DNA from 4 places in the Exiguobacterium sp. ZOR0005 genome. Region 1 is predicted to be linked to each of the others. Evidence: riboswitches for the same ligand, from Rfam matches in the RefSeq annotation. Region 1 holds a riboswitch; each other region holds the start of a gene.
What was found. A riboswitch is a leader RNA that binds a small molecule or an ion and turns the genes downstream of it on or off. The one in region 1 is predicted to bind thiamine pyrophosphate.

Region 1 (5,083 bases):
AGGATGGGTACTTATGGATCGCCCACTTCGCCGGCGGAAAAGTGTCGCGCTGGAATCCGGACACGGGCGAAAAAGTGCTCGAAGTGTCTGTCCCGGCGCCGAACGTCACATCGTGTTGTTTTATCGGCGACGACTTGAACCAACTCGCCATCACGACGGCGCGAGAAGGCATGGACGAGGAGGCGCTCGAAACGTACCCGGACGCAGGGTCGGTGTTTAAAATCGATACAGAAGTGAAAGGGATGCCACTTTATCGTTTCGGACGTTAAGGAGGGAGAACGATGGTGAAACGAATGCTCGTTCGAGCGGGAATCGGTCTGGCGCTCGCGGCGGTGGCCCGAGTCGGAATCAAAAAGTTTCTCGACGACCGCGAGACGATAGATCATTCTTATCTCGAACCGAAGTGGGACGAGACGCCGAGCGTGGACGCGGACAAAGATGAGGACGAGGTCGGCTTGACACAGCTCGATTCGATTTATCGGGCCGAGTGGCAAGCGAACGCTTACCCGCGTTCCGAGGCGGAACGGAAAGCGCTCGAAGAATAGCCACGTTTGGAAACACGCTCAAATCGAGCGTGTTTTTTTGTTGACAACACGGTCAATCCCGTTCATTATCTAAAAAGTAATGATTACTATTTAGGGGATGTTAATGATGAAACGAATTCCAGTCACTGTGTTGTCAGGCTATCTTGGGAGCGGCAAGACGACGTTAATGAACCATATATTAAACAACCGCACCGGCAAGAAATATGCCGTCATCGTCAACGATATGAGTGAATTAAATATCGATGAGCGCTTAATCGAGCAAGGCGGCTTCTCGCGGACAGATGAAAAGTTGGTCGAGCTGTCGAACGGCTGTATTTGTTGCACGCTCCGTGAAGACCTCCTCGAGGCGGTACAAGAGCTTACGAACGATCGTGAGCTCGACGGGATCATCATCGAGTCATCCGGAATCTCTGAACCGATTCCCGTGGCCCAGACGTTCACGTATGCCGATGACGCGCTCGGCATCGACTTGACGAGCCGTGTCTATATCGATGCGATGGTGACCGTCGTTGACGCCTACCGTTTCTTGAAAGACTTCAACTCCGGTGAGTCGCTTCACGAGCGGAAACAAGCGATTGATGAGACGGATGTCCGTGAAGTCGTCGACCTGCTCGTCGACCAAGTCGAGTTCGCCGACATCATCGTCTTGAACAAGGCCGATCGGGTGTCTGACACCGAACTGAACGAGATGGCCGGGCTGTTGAAGACGCTCAACCCGTCAGCAAAACTGTTGACGTCGGTCCATTCGAACGTCGACTTGTCGGAACTGCTAGACGTCAAGCTGTTCGATTTCGAACAGGCGATGCACGCGGCCGGCTGGATTCAAGAGCTTGAGGCGGAAGAACACACGCCGGAGACCGAGGAGTACGGCATCAGCTCGTTCGTCTATCGCCGTCGTCGCCCGTTCCACCCGGAGCGACTCCATGCGTGGATCGAACAGTTCCCAGAGGAAGTCGTCCGAGCGAAAGGATTCCTTTGGATCGCCTCGCGCAACGACATCGCCTGCCTGTTCTCGCAGGCCGGATACGCCTCGACGCTCGAGCACGCCGGACGCTGGCTCGCCACGCTGCCAGAAGAGGAACGTCGTCTCATGTTCGCGGCAGAACCGGAGCTTGCTGAGGACTATATCGAGCCGTACGGCGACCGCCAGACCGAGCTCGTCTTGATCGGGCAGCGGATAGACCGTGCGACCGTCGAATCAGCGCTCGACGCCTGCCTGTTGACCGACGATGAGATGTCGCTCGATTGGACGATGTTGAACGACACGCTCCCGGGTAGCGGCGTCGTCACTTTCTCATAAACCGTTTACAAACGCAAACGAGTCGACTATACTGTTCCTTGCATGAACAACCGCATATATTGGACTACACTAGGGGTGCTTCGGCTGAGATGTGAGCATGGCTCCAATCCCTTATGACTCGATCCGGGTAATACCGGCGTGAGGAAGTGTGGCACTTTTTCTAATGGACTTCAATTGGACGAGTGGCCGCATTCTCATGGATGCGGCTTTTTTGTGCATATAGAAAAAGGGGGAATGCAACATGAACGAGCAATGTGGAACGAGCCCGATCGTCGGGTTCCGCTTTACACTGAGCCCGATGACGTCGGATTTCGTGAGCGTCATCAAAGGGGCATTGAAGGAGACGGATTTACAGAACGTCTGGCGCCACACCGATGACGTCTCGACGGTCATCCGGGGACGGAGTGAGCACGTGTTCGATGTGGCCAAATCAATCCTGTCGCATGCGACGAAGACAGGGACGCACGTCTCGATGAGCGGGACGTTCTCGGTCGGTTGCCCGGGTGACACGATGGGGGACAACCTGCTCGAGGTGACGAGCGAGCCTGTGAACGGACCGGTCGGCGCCCAATACGTCTCCTCCCAGTTCGCGCTCTATCCGCTCGGTGACGAGCAATATATGGACATCATCTATGAAGAGATCGATTTCGCGAAATCACGTGGTGTGTTCAACGATTCGATGCATTACGCCTCGGGCATCCACGGCGACATCGAGCCGGTGTTCTCGTTTTATGAGGCGACGTTCGACCGGGTCCGTGCGAAGACGAGCCACGTCGTCATGACGGTGACGTTCAGCGTGAACAGTCCGTCGCATGAGGAACGCAATGATGCTTAAATCGTGGAAGTTGAAAGAGGTCGTCTTGTTGTCGCTGTTATCGGTCGTGTTCGCCGTCGTCTATTTGGCGTTCGTCCATGTCGGGAACCTTTGGGCCGGCTTGATCGGACCGATCGCCTACGAATGGATCTTCGGAATTTGGTTCATCGTCTCGATTATCGCGGCTTACATCATTCGAAAGCCCGGCGCCGCGTTTTTGTCGGAAGTGCTCGCGGCGACGATCGAGATGATGATCGGGAACGCCATCGGTCCGCGGATCATTCTCGTCGGGATCGTTCAAGGACTCGGGGCCGAGGCGGCGTTCGCCTTGACCGGTTATAAACGGTACGACCTTTGGGTGCTCATGCTCGCCGGGTTCGGTGCGGCCGTGACGAGCTTCGCCTATACGTACGTCATGGGCGGTCTCGCGGCGCTCAGTCCGACATACGTCGCCACGATGTTCGCCCTCCGCGCGACGAGCGGCATGCTCATCGCTGGACTCGGAGGGAAGATATTGAGTGACTTGTTGCTTCGGACGGGTGCGCTCGAAGGGTACGCCGTCGCGCGGCAAGGACGCGTGCATGGTTGAGGCGGAACAGCTGACGTTTCGTTATCCAGGTAAGCCGACCGACGTCTTGTCGGACGTCACGCTCACGCTCCGGGATGGGAGGACGCTCATCACCGGGGCGAGCGGGTCGGGGAAATCGACACTGTTTGCTATGTTCAACCGTCTCTATCCGGATAACTGTGACGGGATCGTGACGGGACGATTGCACTTGTTCAATCGATCGTATGATACGTACGCGGCCGGTGAAGTGAATCGGCGCGTCGGGACGGTGTTTCAAGATCCGGACAGTCAGTTCGTCATGCAGACGGTGGAGGAGGAACTGATTTTCACGCTCGAAAACTTCGGGGTCGCGCGGGGCGAGATGTCGGAGCGTGTCACGGCGATCTTGCATGCGCTCGGCTTGTCCGAGTATCGCAACCGCACCATCCATGACTTGTCAGGGGGCGAGAAGCAACAGATCGCCGTCGCCTGTGCTTTGGTCGGCCGACCGGAATGGCTATTGCTCGACGAGCCGCTCGCCCACCTCGACCCGGAGACGGCGCATCGTTTCGTCCGTTGGTTCGACGGCGTCGCCCGCACCGTCAACGTTGTCGTCATTGAACACCGACCGTACGTATGGGGCGATTTCTTCGACCGGCAAGTCGAGCTTGTGGAGGGACGAATCGTCAAGGATGGGCCGTTCGAGATGCGCCCGGACTATACGTTCGCATCGATTGGGAGCCACAAAGGGGAATATAATTTATTTCACATACCGAATTTCAAACGAAATGAATTTGAACTCGCAGCGAGCGACTTGACCGTCGCCGAGGGAGAAGTCGTCGCTATCCTCGGTCGAAACGGGAGCGGCAAGTCGACATGGCTCAGAAGTCTGGCTCGCAATCATCGTGACGTCGGGTTCGTCCCGCAATCCCCGGCACACTTGTTCGTGACAAGTGACCTGACAAGTGAACTCAAATACGGGCACGATCGTCCGATCGAAGACATGTTGACGCGGCTCGGGCTCGGACCGTTGCGGGATGCGCATCCGCTCTCACTCAGTCACGGTCAAAAACGGCGACTCGCCATCGGGGTGATGATGCTCTCGGAGAAACGATTGATCGCATTTGATGAACCGACGGCAGGACAAGACGAGGCTTCGCTTCGAGCGCTCCATGATTTGATGGCCGAACGTGCGGATGCGGGACAGGCGGTGTTGTTCGTGACACACGACCTCAGTTTTGCTCGGGTCGCGAACACGTACTATTTGATGCATGAGGGGGAGTTGAGCGGCCCTTATGATGCTTCGCTATGGGACGACCCGGAATTATTGCGGAGGCATGGGCTGTTGACGGAGGGATGGTCATGACATTTCATGAGATGAACCCGACCGTCAAGTTTATGACCGTGACATGTCTCATGTTCGGTCTCGCTTTTATGTACAATCCGTGGACACCACTCGCTGTATTTCTCGGCACGATTCTCCTGCAAACGCTTTTCGCCGACGTGAGCTGGAAGCGATGGGGGCTGTTCATGATCCCATTCTTATTGACCGCCGTCGGGACGCTATGGACGACACTCGTCTTCGGCAGAGAGGCGAGCGGAGAAGTCGTGTTCACGCTGTTCGGCAATGACGTCACCGAGGAGAACGTGATGCTCGCTCTGACACTCGCCTTGCGCGTGTTGGCGTTCACGGTTTTGTCGCTCCTTTTCACGCTGACGACGGACCCGAAGCGATTCGTCTACAGCTTGATGCAGCAAGGAAAGTTGTCGCCAAAGATCGCCTACAGCGTTTTCGTCGGATTTCGCTTTTTCCCGATTTTAAAGAGCGAGCTCATGCAACTTTACGAAACACATGCGTTGAGAGGTGTGCGCTTGGA
Region 2 (5,083 bases), on a different contig from region 1:
TCGTAAAAGTTATCCCGATTCCAGAACATCTTATCAAACGCGTGCATCGCCGCCGTGTCGTAACCGACCGCTTTCAATCGTTCAGGCAAGGCGTCGAACGTGTGGTCGGCGTACTGGGTGTAGACGGATCCCGACTTGACCGGGTAGAGCGACGTGTTGACGGTGAACTCCGCATCCGACGTCCGGCCCTCATGTGTCTGGTGATAGACGTTCGGGAAATAAAGCATCTCGTCGCGGAGCGCGTTCAAATTCGGTGTCACGTCTTGACCGTTGATGACTTGGCCAATCACGGACGCCTGGAACGACTCGAGTTGGACGACGATGACGTTCGTGTCGGACGAGGCGCTCACGGTCGCCTGGGATAAGGCAGAGACGTTGGATTGGTCGACGTCAGTCAACGACTTCCCGAGTCCGGCTCCGTCACGGATGCCACGCGCCGCGTCTAAGCCGTGATAACCCCAAAATCCGTATTTATAGTACTCACGCATGTTCGAGATGGTCGTCCGGTCGTCCGGTGGATAATTGACGTAAAGTGGGACGCTATACAGCACGACTCCGGCCAAAAAGCCGATCCCGGCCATCCGCAGCCCTCTCGTCTCACGAATCGGGTGACGCTTTTGATACATCACGAGTGCCCCGAAAACGAGTAAGTCGGCGAAAAAGAGGAAATCGGTCGCCTGAATCAACGTCAAGAACCCACCGCCGACGTCACCCATCTGGCCGGCGTCCGACAAGAGCGCGACCGACAAGACGTTTCCGAAATAGCGGTAATACCAAGCGTCCGAGATGAGCAAGGTGCTATGTAAAAATAGCGAGGCGAGGAGGATCCATCGCCGGACGTTCGGTCGAACGAGTAACGCCCAGCTCGTCATCATGAGGATCATGCCGACGTTGACGAGGAAGAAGTGGAACGTGAATGCGCTCGTCGTCAGCACACTGAATAAATAGAGCTTGAGGAGCGAGAGAATCATGTAAGTCCAATAATCGAGATATTTCATGCGTTGCCTCCAAGAAAACCAGGTTGTTTGAATGTTCCTGTTTTCATGTGGCCAAAAACATCACAGTGTACAAAAAAAGCGAGGCGCGTCGCCTCACTTGATTAAAAACGAGTCCCGAAGTTCGATGATTGTGCCTTCCGGGGCTTTCAATTTACTTAAATATCCGTCGACGACGAAGTAGATGTTGCCGCCCTGTTTCGGTAAGAACGGGACCTCAAGCGCCTCGAGCCGTTGCACTTCTGCCTCGAGGTCGTCTACGTACAGAGCGAAATGGACAGGGCCGGCCACGTGTTTCGAATAGGGGGTCAACGTCTCGTCTTGTTTTGCCGTCTGGAGCTCGATGTAAAAGTCGCCGAGCTTGAGCCAGCTGTTGAACGCGCGGGTATGAAAGTCGGGTGACTCCTGGACGAGCTCGAAGCCGAGTGCTTCGTAGAATCGTTTGGATGCCTCATAGTCGGGCGTTTGGATGCAGAGATGGTGGATTTGTTTCATCGTGTCACTCCTTTCTTACATAGTATCGAATCATGACCGGGAACGGAACTTTTCTAGACAAGGAGCGTAAAGGACAGGGAGGAGGGATAAGATGCATATCCAATATGAATTGACAGAAGACGACTATATCCGGTTCAACTTGAGCCATATCCAACGGTCGAAAACAGGCAAGCGAATGCTGTTCCTGCAGCGAATCATCGGACCGATTGTCTTTCTAGGGGCTGCCTTCGTTTGGACGACATGGCTTCAAGAGACGGACTGGTGGCTGTATGGTGTACAAGGCATTGCGGGTATATTGTGGTTTCTATATTACCCGAAATACTTTGAACGGCACGTCCGGAAGCAAACACGTCGGCTCATCGATGAACGCAGTAACGAAGGGATGATTGGTCCGCATACGATGGAATTGGATGAGAACGGTCTGCGTGATCAAAACGAGTTCGGTGAGACAAGGGTGACTTGGGCCGGGATCAAGGAAATCGTCGAGGAAGACGATTATGTGTACTTATATAACGCTTCGGTCAGCGCCTATATTTTGCCGAAGCGTGGACAAGACATGGAAGAGGTGCGCCGATGGCTGCCGGCTCGCTGACGATACAGCTCATTGATGACACGAATCGGGAAGCCGTCATCGGCTTGACCGTCGCTACGGAGCAGTCCCGCTTTATTGAAACGAATGCGGAATCGCTACGCGAGATGGAAGTCGACGTCAAGTACGCCTGGACGTGCTATGCGCTTTGCCTCAACGAGCGACCGGTCGGCTTTATGATGATCGGGGCGGAGAACAAAGTCGACCGCTACGTGTGGCTCGACCGCTTTATGATAGATGCGCATGAGCAAGGACAGGGGCTTGGATCTCGCTTTCTACAGTTGGCGCTCGTCTGGATCCAGGACCGATTTGATGTAGATGATATCGTCCTTAGTCTCCATCCGACAAATGAACTAGCGAAGCGGTTTTATCAACGAGGTGGATTTGTCGATAGCGGTCGCATCGACGAATGGAACGGGGAAGAGATTTGGGTGTATCACGTCAAACAGGGACAACCGTCATAAGTCGGTCGTCCCTGTTTTCATGGTGGTCGCTTTGACCGAATTACCGGCCATGAAGAAGCAGATGATGGCGGTGAAACCGAAGAGCGGGATGAACCAGTTTTGCGCCAACAGATCCATGACGGTCGGCTCCTCGGGCCAGACGCCTGTGGCGACCAATGCGTGCCAACGCGTATAAGCCGCGATGCGTTCTAACGTGAACAAAAGGGCGGTGATGATGACGGCGGCAGCTCCGGTCACCCATAATTGTAGACGAGTCAAGGCGGTCACTCCTTCTAAATGAGATAACCTTATTTTACCATCTGTACACTCGAAAGGGAGAGGCCAAACGACTCAATTATTGTTTGAGAGCAGGACGCAGCTGTTTGACGCGAGCGAGTACGATCCAACCGAGCAAGGCGCCGGTCACGCTCGAGGCGAGGAAGGCCGGGAAAAAGAAGAGCGCGCCGAACTCAGACCCCATCAAGATTTTCGCGTAAGGTACGGCGATGAGTGAGGCAATCACGCCCGTACCGATGACTTCACCGAGTGCGGCGAAGGCGACGCGGTTCGTCCTCATATAAAAGATACCGGCCAGAAGCGCGCCGATCATGCCGCCAGGGAACGCGAGTAGCGAACCGGTGCCCGTCATGACGCGAACGAGTCCGGTCACGAAGGCGACGAGGACGGCACCGAGTGGGCCGACGGTGACGGCCGCGATGACGTTCACCATATGTTGAATCGGGAAAGCTCGGGCCACCCCGGTCGGAATTGAGATGAACAGTGAGCCGATGATGGCGATGGCGACGAGCATTGCCATCCAAGTGAGTTGTTGAATACGCATGGATCAGTCTCCTTTCAAAATGAAAACGCCACTTCTCCAAAAAGGAAAAGTGGCGTGGAACAGACGAATCCCATGCCACTTCCCTACGCTGGTATGAGCCAGATCAGGTTCAAAGGGTCCGGCGTTTGCCGTCTCAGCCCGAAGGCTCCCCTAGTGGTCGTTTATTCGTTTAAGTATAACATAGTGTCATCATAAGCGTTCGATGATTCATTTGTTCTTCTTGAGCAGATGTTTGTAATCCGTTTCGTTCCAGAACAGTGGCGCGATGGACTCGGGCCCTTTGAAGATTTCACCGTCTCGGTCGTAGACGATGGCATACCCGTTCTCGACCTCAAACACAATCAAATCCGCGGTCACTTCGGCCACGCCGTCCCCGGCGATGATGACGTTCTCGAGCGGCTCGCGAGCGACCGCTACACCCCATTCGTCGAGCTCGACGATGAGCGCGGACGTATAAGCGTGACGATCGTAAATCGATTGAAACGCATCTTGTGTCAACGTGACGTCTTCCGGTGGGGCGCTCGTCCCGTATTTCCGTTTCTCAATCTCCTCGACGAACTGCAGGAACGACGTTTCTTGCCAAAAGAGCGGCGCGGTTGCCTCCGACCCGTTCGCTATCAATCCGTCCTCGTCTTCATACACCGTGGCATATGTCCCATCATCGAGTTGGAACGGATACACGTCTGCATAAGTGTGGTGGATGCCGTTACCGGCGATGACGACCCGTTCAAACGTCTCACGATACGGCGTGAGTCCGTTCGCCTTGAGAGTTTCAAGTAATTCTTCGGCGACTTCATGTTGGTCGAAGACGTCCTTGAAGTCCTCCCGTGTCCATTCGGTCATGATTTCTGGCGCAGGTTCGTTCGAATCCGCTGGAATGACCGGCTTTCCGATTGGATCGGTACAGCCCGCGAGTAACATGAGGCCTAATCCGAATAAAAATAAACGTTTCATGATGCCCACCCTTTAATCATACAAATTTTACCTATTATGAAGAAGCGTAGCATGGATGGAAATAGATGAGAACCTATACACGTTTTCGGTGTGGTGTAGTAAGGCATGAGCCTGTCAGGTTCACTGAACAGAATCTGTACGACTAAACAGGGAACTGTCGGATTTTGGCGAACTGTTAAAGCAAACGAACTTATGAAGGAGCGAGTACGATGCCAAAACGAAAATTTGCTAATCGACGGGACTGGGAGCGGATTCTTGAACACCGCTATGTCCAGATGGACGTCCATGACGAACATTTCTCAGGGACGGTCGCCTTGTTTCAAATCGATGCGGTCCGGGCCCCGCAGTATAAGCAACATAACGGCGAGGAATTCATCGTGGCCGACGCCGGTTATGCATGGCTCCAATATTTTCCGGACAATGAACCGTTCGGGGTGACGGTCATGTTTGATGATTCGGGCCACATCGTCCAGTGGTACATCGATATCGTCGAGGCGATTGGCTATGAGGACGGAATTCCCTATATGGACGACTTGTTGCTCGACATCTTGGTCTTCCCGAACGGAGACGTCGTCCGAAAAGACGAAGATGAATTCGAGGACGCACGGTTGACGGGCGAATTGACACCAGAACTCGTCGTCACCGGCTGGCGTGACTTCGAACAGACGCTCGACCGTATCGAGCGCCGTGACTTCGTCTACTTTGATTTGGCGAGAGGGCATTACGACGAGCTGAAGCAAATGCTTTGAACGCATGGCTTCCTTTG
Region 3 (5,083 bases), on a different contig from region 1:
CATGATTTCTGTACAGTAGCCGAATTCGATGTCTTCGGTCGACATGAATCCTTGAGCGGAATGGGCGTGATGCTCAGCTTCGATGAGCGCATCCATGACCGGGGCGTGCGGCTTTTCGAGTTCTTTCCCTTCGAGTGTCGCGAGGAACCCTTCGTAAATCACGAGAAGGCCTTGACCACCAGAATCGACGACGCCGACTTCTTTTAAGACAGGCAACAAGTCTGGCGTCCGGTCGAGCGACGCTTTCGCCTCGGCGACGATCCGCTCCATGAATTCGTTGAAATCACTTGTCGATTCAGACGCTACGAGCGCCTCGTCCGCCGCTTCACGGGCGACAGTTAAAATCGTCCCCTCGACCGGCTTCATGACCGCTTTGTAAGCCGTATCGACACCGCGCTTGAGCGCTTCAGCAAAATCGACTGTCGTTAGTTCTGCCTTTCCTTCGATCGCCTTGCCGAAGCCGCGGAACAATTGGCTCAAAATGACGCCTGAATTCCCGCGGGCTCCCATGAGCAATCCACGCGCGAATTTCGCCGATATGTCAGCGGCGTTCGCCGTTTCGAGCGCAGCGACTTCTTTCGCCCCTGACGTCATCGTCAAGTTCATGTTCGTTCCTGTATCCCCGTCTGGGACCGGAAACACGTTGAGCGAATCAACGTAATCCGCATTTTGACTCAAGTTGGCTGCTCCGTTTGCGATCATGTTCGCGAGCACCAATCCATCTAAACGTTGTAAACCCACACCAAATCCTCCTCCGATTCCGTCAGTCATTCGTCAGCCGAACGCCTTGGACGAATATGTTTACTGACGAAACGTTTAATCCTAACGTTTCACCGAGCGTATACTTCACACGACTTTGCACATTGTATGCGACTTCTGACACTTTCGTCCCGTAGCTCACGATAATGTGCATGTCGATATGTACGTCTTCACCATCTTGACGTACGACGACACCGCGCGCATAGTTCTCACGCTTCAAAAGTTCTGCGATTCCATCTTTCAATTGAGCCTGTGACGCCATGCCGACGACGCCGAAACATTCCATCGCAGCACCGCCTGCTAGTGTTGCCACGACATCGTTCGTAATGTCAATATTGCCATATGTTGTCTTCATATCAATTGCCATATGGAGTAGCCTCCTTCATTCAGAATGATTCCTTCACTACATTCTACAATATCCACCTAGTTATTTAAAGGACCTGCTCCTAAACTCGGTCAATTGTGCTGTAACCCTCATTCATTATTAAAATCCTTACCAGTAATGTCAAGTTTTTTTCTTGTCATACTATTATTTTCTAGTTGCATCGGGAAAAAAGCCGTGCTAATATAAACGAGTGTCTATTAGGACGAACCCACATAAAAAAGGAGGGGAAACGCATGGCACGTAAATGCTACGTAACAGGTAAATCACCTAAGTCAGGTAACAACCGTTCGCACGCACTCAACAAGACAAAACGTACTTGGGGTGTAAACGTACAAAAAGTTCGTATTCTCGTTGACGGTAAACCGAAACGCGTTTGGGTTTCAGCTCGCGCTCTTAAATCTGGTCTCGTTGAACGCGTATAATCTTATACACGAACGAAACAAATCCCAGCGGCATGCGCCGATGGGATTTTTTTTGTGCTTATTTTTTTACATACATGACTAACACCGTACCGTCATGGACGATCAATTCCGCCGTTTCCGCATCCCATTCGTTCGAGATCGTCAACGCCTCGTGGCTGACGACATGGTGGCGGTCGAGCGGATATTTGACGCCACGGATTGTGACGTTCGCCCGCTTCCATGGAATAAGCGACAAATAATGGTCATCACGTCGCGCAAGCGCGTGTCGGCCCTCCCGTGCGAGAGAGACGACTTGGCCGTCGGCATAAAGACACATCTCCGGGTAAGCCTCGAGCAACCCGATATTCCCGAGCGTCATGTCGAGCCGACCGCCTAGTGCACCGTAAACGAGTATTTCCGTGGCGCCATGGCCCCGTGCCGCCTCGAGGGCGATCTCGAGGTCGGTCACATCTTTCTCTGACGGATACCGAACCGCCTCAGTCGGCACCGGACCCGTCAAAGAATCAAAGTCACCGACGATGAGATCAGCCTCGATCCCATGGGTGAGGAGCGTCTCGTAGCCTCCGTCGACGCCGATGACGTAATCGACGTCGCGCGGGAGGGACGGAACAGGTGACGGACTGGCCGCCACGACCAACACCCGCATCAGCGAACGTCCCGTGTCGCGAGCGTCGCGAAGCGCGGTGCCGTCGTGAACAAGAGGACGAGCACGATTGTCGCAATCAAGAACGACGGGAGCATGTACGTCATGTTATAGCCGAGCGAATAGGCGACGACCGGTCCTTCCGCGTACTGGGCGAAGAAGACGATCCCTGACAAGACGTGAGCCGCGTAACGGAGAAGCGATCCGAGCAAGGCACCGAGAATCAAGTAAAAGACGAGCGTCTTTTTAGTGCCGTCATGGGCAGCTCGTTTCACTTGCCCGGCGAACACACCGGCCATACCGACGAGGCCATAAGCAAACGTGTAGTCGACTAAGAACTGGACAGGCGTGAAAATGTAGGCGCCAAACAGCAGTTGGAGCGTCCCGACGAGAGCGCCGGTCGCGAGACCGCCTTTCAACCCGTGCCGGTACGCCATCACGAAGATCGGCAACATGACGAGTGTGATCGAGCCTCCTTGCGGCATCCGGTACGGCATGAGCAAGTCAAAGATCAACGCGAGCGCCGAAAAGAGCGAGATCTCGATCAATGCTTGCAACTTCAATTTTTGTTTCATTTCTAATTCCCCCTTCTTCAAATGAGAACGACAAAAAGCAGCATGACGTAAACGCCATGCTGCTTGGATTCGCAACGTGCATTTTCGCCACATCCCTACGTCCGTGTGAACGGAACAGGTTCAAAGGGTTAGCGTATGCCTCTCAGCCACAGAATGTGACACCCCTTGCGACAATATTTGTTGTTCTATGAACGATTATACACGAGATGCGTTGCGAATGCCATCAATCGCGTCTTTATAGCTCGGCTCGTTGTAAATCGCCGAACCGGCGACGAGGACGTCGGCCCCGGCGTCGATGCACAATTTCGCTGTCTTCGCGTTCACCCCGCCGTCGATCTCGATTTCGAAATCGAGCCCGCGGGCAGAACGCATTTCGTTTAGAGCGGCAATTTTCGGGACGACCGATTCGATGAACGCCTGACCCCCAAAGCCCGGGTTCACCGTCATGAGAAGCACCATATCGACGTCTTGTACGACGTGCTCGATCGAACTGATCGGAGTGTGCGGATTCAAGACGACCCCACATTTCGCCCCGGCCGCCTTGATTTGTTGCAGGACGCGATGCAAATGATTCGTCGCCTCGACGTGGACGGTGACGATGTCCGCTCCGGCCTTGATGAAGTCTTCGACGAACCGCTCCGGCTGGTCAATCATCAAGTGGACGTCTAAAATCATGTCTGTCTTTTGACGTAAACTCGCAAGAACAGGCAATCCGATCGAGATGTTCGGGACGAATTGACCGTCCATCACGTCAAAATGGATATAGTCCGCGCCCGCCTCCTGAACGGCTTTCACTTCCGCCTCCAAATTTGCAAAGTCCGCTGCCAAAATCGATGGTGCAATTTTAATCATGTTAGTACCTCCGTTGTCTATCGTTTAACTCTGCCATAAACGTAACATAATTCTCATAACGGGTGGAAGCGATTTCTCCAGTCTCGACCGCCGCCTTGACGGCGCAACCCGGCTCGTTCAAATGGGCACAACCCCGGAATTTACAATCATCATGGCGCTCGACGAACTCAGGGAAACACCAACGCATCTCTTCGACTTCAAGTTCTTGCGGGAACTCGAGACTTGAGAATCCTGGCGTATCGGCGACGAGTCCGCCCGCCAGTTGAATGAGCGTCACATGGCGGGTCGTATGCTTTCCGCGACCGAGCGATTTCGAGATTTTCCCGGTGGCAAGTTCAAGCTCTGGCGCAACGGCATTCAGGAGTGAACTTTTGCCGACCCCTGTCTGGCCGGCGAACACGCTCGTCTTATCTTGGAACAAGGCACGGATCGCTTCAATCCCCGCGCCGTCCTCGGTCGACGTCTCGATGACCTCGTAACCGATTGTGCGGTATAACGCAGCGGCCGCGGTAATGGCGGGACGCTCTTCTTCTTTGAGCAGGTCCATCTTCGTCAAGACGATGATCGGATGGACTTGCTTGGATTCGATCAAGACGAGGAACCGATCGAGCAAATGGAACGAAAATGCAGGTTCCTTCACTGAGAACAACAGAAACGCTTGGTCGATATTCGCGATCGGCGGACGGACGAGATGGTTCGACCGTTCATCGACGGCCAATATATAACCGGTGCCGTCCCCTTGGTCTTGTATGTCGACGTCGTCCCCGACGACAGGTGAGATGTTACGATTTCGAAAGTTTCCACGGGCACGGCAACGAATCTCTTGTTTCGCCTCGGTCATGACATCGTAAAACCCGCCCTGCAGGCGAATGATTGTTCCTTTCATCCTGTTTCCTCCTTAGAAAAAGAGGCGACGCGCACGCCACCTCTTTATTGTGAATCTTTAGCTTGTGCGTAGGTCACCGAATCGGTCCGGACGACTTCGCCGTCAACTTCGATCGTCGCTGTTCCGACTTCGCCTGGGGCGATGACGAGTGTGTACGAGTATGTCGTCGTCTCCGTTATTTTATCACGGAGCACCTCGATCTCACCACGTGCATCGACCGTACGAATGACGACCTCGACGGGTTCAGCCGTCTCCCCTTCTGCCGGCGGCTCGATCTCGACGCTCACTTCACGTTCGATCGACGCATCGGTCGGCTCGACCCCGAGTGAGACGATGACCGTCAGCTCGGTGCCCGGGTCAACGGCCGTACCGGCCGTCGGGAGTTGCCGAATGATTTGATTTGCCGGCACACTCGTCGAATATTCGTCTCGCTTGACGATCTTCAAGTTGTTCTGTTCCGCGTAAGTCGTCGCTTCCTCGAACGTATACCCGGCCAAGTTGGCGAGCTCAATCTTATTGCTACCCGTCGACACGACGAGCGTGACCGTCACTTCGGACGGA
Region 4 (5,083 bases), on a different contig from region 1:
CAGAGGAGTGCCGTTTGCTCATCGAGCAGAGCGGTCTTACGGACTACGTCGAACTTGTCGGTAAAGTGAACGTCCAAGAGTGGCTGCCGACGTTTGACTTATTGCTGTTGACGAGCATCTCGGAAGGACAGCCGCTCGCTATTTTGGAAGGCATGGCCGCCGGCATCCCTTGGGTGGCGACCGATGTCGGGGCGTGTTCGGAGTTGTTGTACGGCCGGACGGACGACCCGTTCGGTCCGGCCGGATTCATCGTTCCGCCGGTCCACCCGGAGGCGATTGCCGATAAAGTCGAGTGGATGATGGACTATCCGCGCGAGCGGATGCGCTTCGGGAAGAACGGTCGCGAACGCGTGCGTCAATATTACCGGTTGCAACAGTTCGTCGACCGTTACAAAGCCATCTATGAAGCGAGGAGGGAACAGTATGGCGGGCATCGGGTTTAAACTGCAAAAACTGTTTCAAGAAGACTACTATTCGTCACGGCTGAAGGCGTACACGTTCTCTGGCCTCGTCACGTCAGGACCGTGGCTAATCGTCATCTTGGTCGTCGGGACGATTCAATGGCTGGCGTTTCAAATGCCGATGTTGTCGCTGGAAGAACGGACGATTTTCATGCTGTCCGTGTCTTACGCCTTCATCTTTTCGCAAATTGTCTTCAGTTTTCAACAGCTCGTCGTCACGCGCTACGTCGCCGACTTATTCTATGAGAAAAAGGCGCATGAGATCTTTCCCGTCTTTACCGGCATGTTGAAAGTGACGATGCTCGCGGCGGTCATCATGTACAGCATCTTTTGGATGATCTCCCCGCTCGCATTTGTGTATAAACTCGTTTTGTTCGTCTTGTTCATGACGATCAACGTCATCTGGGTCATGTTTTTGTTTTTGAGCGCGGCCAAGTTTTATCAGGCGATCGCATACAGCTTTTTGCTCGGTGGTTTCATCGCGGTCGGCGGCGTGTTCTTGATTAGCCGCATCATGGCAGACCCGACGAGCCTAGAGTTGTTGACCGGCTTCACCGCTGGGATGATCGTGACGTTATTCGGATTATTCTTTGCGATGTTGCGGACGTTCCCGCTCCGCTACGCCACGAGAGAGTTCTCTTATTTCCGTTACTTTGATCTCTACCCCGACTTGTTCGCAATCGGCGTCTTGTACGTCCTCGGGATTTGGGTGACGAACTTCATCATCTGGTTCGGTGAGGGACGGATGGTCGTCGCTGATTCGTTCGTGTTTAATCCCTACTACGACACGGCCGTGTTTTGGTCGTACTTGACGATTGTCCCGACTCAGTTGCTGTTCGTCGTCGCCGTCGAGACGAGATTTTATGAACGGTACCGTACGTTTTATGGGCTCATCAATTACGGCGGGGCACTCCATCAAATCGACAAAGCGAAACAGACGATGACGACCGTCTTGAAAAATGAGTTGATTCGCCTCGGCCGGAGTCAAGGCGTCGTCACACTGTTCGCGGTGCTCATGGCCGGTGTCTTCGTCGGTTGGATCGGCGTACCAGAGGAAGTTGGGCAAATCTTCCGGATGACGACACTTGCCGCGTTCGCGAATGCGATGATTCTCGTGTTGACGCTACTGTTGCTCTACTTCGAAGATCGGCGTGGTGCGCTTCTCGTCAACTTGTCGTTTTTCACGTTCAACGCTTTGTTCACGACGCTGTTGCTTCCGCGAGGCATCGATTGGTATGGCGTCGGTTTTGCAGTCAGTACGACGATCACGTTCTTTATCGCCGGCCTCCGTTTGATTTACTTCATGGGGAAAGTCGATTATTACGTGTTTGCCTCTTCGAATCGGCGTAAACTCGGAACGGAACGGTTCTCCAATATGGGAAGTGTGTTGAACCGCCGCTTCTCACGTTGAAGGGTTCCTATTTCATCAAAAGATTGGTATGATGTGACCGAAGACGACCGAATTTCATAATGTTTGCCACTAGGGGAGTCGCATGACGCGGCTGAGATGGACGAGGTCCAGACCCTTTGAACCTGATCTAGTTCACGCTAGCGTAGGGAAGTGGGCGAAATGACTTGTCTCACCCTCTGTGTATGTCCGACGCCGCTTCCGTTATGGGAGGCGGCGTCTTTTTTCATACAACAAAGGGGGAGACGGAAATGACGTTCACACAACAAATCCGACAAGAGGCGGATGCTTTGTTCCAAGCAAGTTTTGACCACCCGTTCGTTCAAGCACTAGGTGAGGGAACGCTCGACGAGGCGAAGTTTCGCCACTACGTCTTGCAAGACTCGTACTATTTGAACCAGTTCTCAAAAGTGCAGGCGAAGGGAGCGATTTTATCGCACGACATGGAGCTGTCGAGCCGATTTTTGACGCATGCCCTACACACGATTGAAGCTGAACACGCGTTACACCGTGAGTTCTTTACGATGCTTGACGTGACCGAAGAAGAAAGACGTGGGTTCGAGCCGGCACCGACCGCATACGCATACGCGATGCACATGCAACAAGCCGGACCGACGCTCGGGGATGTGCTCGCGGCGATTCTGCCGTGTTACTGGGTGTACTACGAGATCGGGGAACGGTTGAAAAACGCGAAGCCGGAGCATCCAATCTATACGGCTTGGATTGCCACGTACGGGTCGGAATGGTTCCGTGAACTCGTCGAAGAGCAGATTGACCGTCTCGATCTGTTGGCCGAACAGGCGACCGAAGTCGAGCGCACCCGTTATCGTCAATCGTTCTTGAAGAGCTGTTACTATGAAGTGGCGTTTTGGCAGATGGCATGGACGCTTGAGACGTGGGACGTCCCGGTGGAGGTGAGCCGATGAAGCGCGATTTATGGGACAAAGTCCGGGCCGAGCGACCGCTCATCCATAACATCACGAACATCGTCGTCGCGAACTTTTCAGCGAACGGTCTGCTCGCCGTCGGCGCGTCACCGGTCATGGCGTCCGCTGTCGAGGAAGTGGCGGAAATGGCTACAGTGAGCGATGCGCTCGTATTGAACATCGGAACGCTCGATGCATCGACCGAAGCGACGATGATTCGGGCCGGGCAAGCGGCAAACGCTGCGGGACGTCCCATCGTTTTCGACCCGGTCGGTGTCGGCGCGACATCGTTTCGGCGTCAAGTGGCGACCGCGATCCTCGCACAGGTGCAAGTGACCGTCATTCGTGGCAACGCCGGTGAGATGGCGACATTGATTGACCGAACGGCCCACACGCGAGGGGTCGATGGCGGGGAAGCGTTGCATGACGTGACACACATCGCGCGCGAGGCGGCCAAGCGGTATCGCTGTGTCGTTGCCGTGACCGGAGAGACGGATGTCGTCAGTGACGGGGACGTGACGATTGAAATCAAAGGAGGGACCGAAGTGATGACACGGACGACCGGGACCGGCTGTTTGCTCAGTGCGGTCGTCGGCGCATTTCTTGCGGTCGAGTCCGATGCGATGACCGCGACGTCGACGGCGCTCGCCGGGTACGCCCGTTGCGGGGAACTCGCGACAATGCGTGCCGAAGGGTCGGGCGATTTCCCGATCCACTTCTTGAACGAACTCGGTAAGATGACCGCGGTCGAACTACCGAGCGACCGGATCGAGGTGGTCTCATGAAGCGCACACAAGTGTTGACGATCGCCGGTTCCGACTCAGGCGGCGGCGCCGGCATTCAAGCCGACTTGAAGACGTTCCAAGAGCTCGGTGTATTCGGCACGAGCGTCTTGACGGCAGTCACGGCTCAAAACACACGAGGTGTGCATGGCGTTGAAGCGGTCTCGACCGAACTGCTCGCGCAACAACTCGATGCGATCGGTTCCGATTTTTCAATCGAGGCGTGCAAGACCGGGATGTTGTTCGATGCGAGCCGAATCGAGACCGTCGCTTCCGGCGTGAAGCGGCATGCGTTCAAACAGCTCGTCGTCGACCCGGTCATGATCGCAAAAGGTGGGGCGTCCCTACTTCAAGACACAGCCGTCGAGGCGCTCAAGACGTCCTTGCTGCCCCTCGCGACGGTCGTCACGCCGAACGTGCCGGAAGCGGAGGTGTTGACGGGTTTGACGATTCGTTCATTTCAAGACCGTTTTGAGGCGGCGGAACGGATCTTGTCACTAGGCGCGAAGGCGGTCGTCTTAAAAGGGGGACATCTCGAAGGGGAACGTGCCGAAGACCTCGTCTTGACGGCGTCAGAGGCTTTCCTCGTCTCGGCAACTCGTATCCAGACGTTTGACACGCACGGCACCGGGTGCACGTTCTCGGCGGCGCTCACGGCCGAGCTCGCCAAAGGTCGTCCGATCATCGAGGCGACCGTGACGGCGAAGCGGTTCATCCAAAGCGCGATCACGCACGGTCTCGATATCGGTGCCGGACATGGGCCGACGAACCACTGGGCGTACGGCACGTATGGAGAGGAGGGTGTGACGCTTGAAACGATCACGACAAGCCGGGCTCGCTGAACGGCTAGAGCTTTACTTCATCTGTGGGACGACGAACACGAAAGATATCTTCCGGACGGTCGAGACGGCACTCCAATGTGGCGTTACATGTTTCCAATTTCGCGAAAAAGGAAAAGAGGCACTGTATGGAGATGAAAAAGAAGCGGTGGCCCGAGCGTTGTTTCAACTTTGTCGCACGTACGGTGTGCCGTTTATCGTAAACGACGACGTCGACTTGGCATTGAAACTCGATGCGGACGGGGTACATGTCGGTCAAGAAGATGTGTCAGCCCATCGCGTCAGACAGATGATCGGGGCAGACAAATGGCTCGGGGTTTCGGTGCATTCGCTCGAAGAAGCGGCGACGGCCATCGAGCATGCGGACTACGTCGGCATCGGACCCGTCTTGCCGACGGACTCGAAAGAGGACGCCGGTGAAGTGAACGGCACGACGCTCATCCGTGAAGTGCGGGCGGCGTATCGGGAGCTCCCGATCGTGGGGATCGGGGGCATTCGGCCTGAGCACGTCGAAGAGATTCGACGTGACGGGGCCGACGGGGTCGCCATCATCTCGGCCATCGCTTCGGCGCCGGACGTGGCAACAGCCACACGACGTTTCAAGTGTCTCTGAATTCGATTCGAGGAGGAAGACAAATGAACGTATTTGTAATTGGTGCGAACGGAC

Region 2: it holds a riboswitch for thiamine pyrophosphate, as region 1 does, so the genes downstream of both, thiW (energy coupling factor transporter S component ThiW) here and L971_RS10615 (YkoF family thiamine/hydroxymethylpyrimidine-binding protein) in region 1, are expected to answer to the same signal.
Region 3: it holds a riboswitch for thiamine pyrophosphate, as region 1 does, so the genes downstream of both, thiT (energy-coupled thiamine transporter ThiT) here and L971_RS10615 (YkoF family thiamine/hydroxymethylpyrimidine-binding protein) in region 1, are expected to answer to the same signal.
Region 4: it holds a riboswitch for thiamine pyrophosphate, as region 1 does, so the genes downstream of both, tenA (thiaminase II) here and L971_RS10615 (YkoF family thiamine/hydroxymethylpyrimidine-binding protein) in region 1, are expected to answer to the same signal.

The regions. Positions count from the first base shown of each region.
Region 1 is NZ_JTLB01000024.1:20,559-25,641, reverse strand. It holds gene L971_RS10630 (SMP-30/gluconolactonase/LRE family protein) at 1-269, shown strand, start outside; gene L971_RS10625 (hypothetical protein) at 282-545, shown strand; gene L971_RS10620 (GTP-binding protein) at 652-1,845, shown strand; TPP riboswitch at 1,907-2,007, shown strand; gene L971_RS10615 (YkoF family thiamine/hydroxymethylpyrimidine-binding protein) at 2,087-2,680, shown strand; gene L971_RS10610 (ECF transporter S component) at 2,673-3,248, shown strand; gene L971_RS10605 (ABC transporter ATP-binding protein) at 3,241-4,572, shown strand; gene L971_RS10600 (energy-coupling factor transporter transmembrane protein EcfT) at 4,569-5,083, shown strand, end outside.
Region 2 is NZ_JTLB01000016.1:27,035-32,117, reverse strand. It holds gene L971_RS07140 (LTA synthase family protein) at 1-998, opposite strand, end outside; gene L971_RS07135 (VOC family protein) at 1,092-1,490, opposite strand; gene L971_RS07130 (YcxB family protein) at 1,582-2,082, shown strand; gene L971_RS07125 (N-acetyltransferase) at 2,064-2,543, shown strand; gene L971_RS07120 (hypothetical protein) at 2,538-2,801, opposite strand; gene thiW (energy coupling factor transporter S component ThiW) at 2,878-3,363, opposite strand; TPP riboswitch at 3,427-3,525, opposite strand; gene L971_RS07110 (hypothetical protein) at 3,571-4,317, opposite strand; gene L971_RS07105 (DUF402 domain-containing protein) at 4,527-5,066, shown strand.
Region 3 is NZ_JTLB01000019.1:16,097-21,179, reverse strand. It holds gene L971_RS08040 (DAK2 domain-containing protein) at 1-741, opposite strand, end outside; gene L971_RS08035 (Asp23/Gls24 family envelope stress response protein) at 764-1,126, opposite strand; gene rpmB (50S ribosomal protein L28) at 1,378-1,566, shown strand; gene L971_RS08030 (thiamine diphosphokinase) at 1,625-2,212, opposite strand; gene thiT (energy-coupled thiamine transporter ThiT) at 2,212-2,784, opposite strand; TPP riboswitch at 2,860-2,960, opposite strand; gene rpe (ribulose-phosphate 3-epimerase) at 2,980-3,636, opposite strand; gene rsgA (ribosome small subunit-dependent GTPase A) at 3,638-4,522, opposite strand; gene pknB (Stk1 family PASTA domain-containing Ser/Thr kinase) at 4,567-5,083, opposite strand, start outside.
Region 4 is NZ_JTLB01000013.1:8,148-13,230, forward strand. It holds gene pelF (GT4 family glycosyltransferase PelF) at 1-443, shown strand, start outside; gene pelG (exopolysaccharide Pel transporter PelG) at 424-1,872, shown strand; TPP riboswitch at 1,934-2,038, shown strand; gene tenA (thiaminase II) at 2,121-2,795, shown strand; gene thiM (hydroxyethylthiazole kinase) at 2,792-3,580, shown strand; gene thiD (bifunctional hydroxymethylpyrimidine kinase/phosphomethylpyrimidine kinase) at 3,577-4,419, shown strand; gene thiE (thiamine phosphate synthase) at 4,388-5,029, shown strand; gene L971_RS05400 (SDR family oxidoreductase) at 5,053-5,083, shown strand, end outside.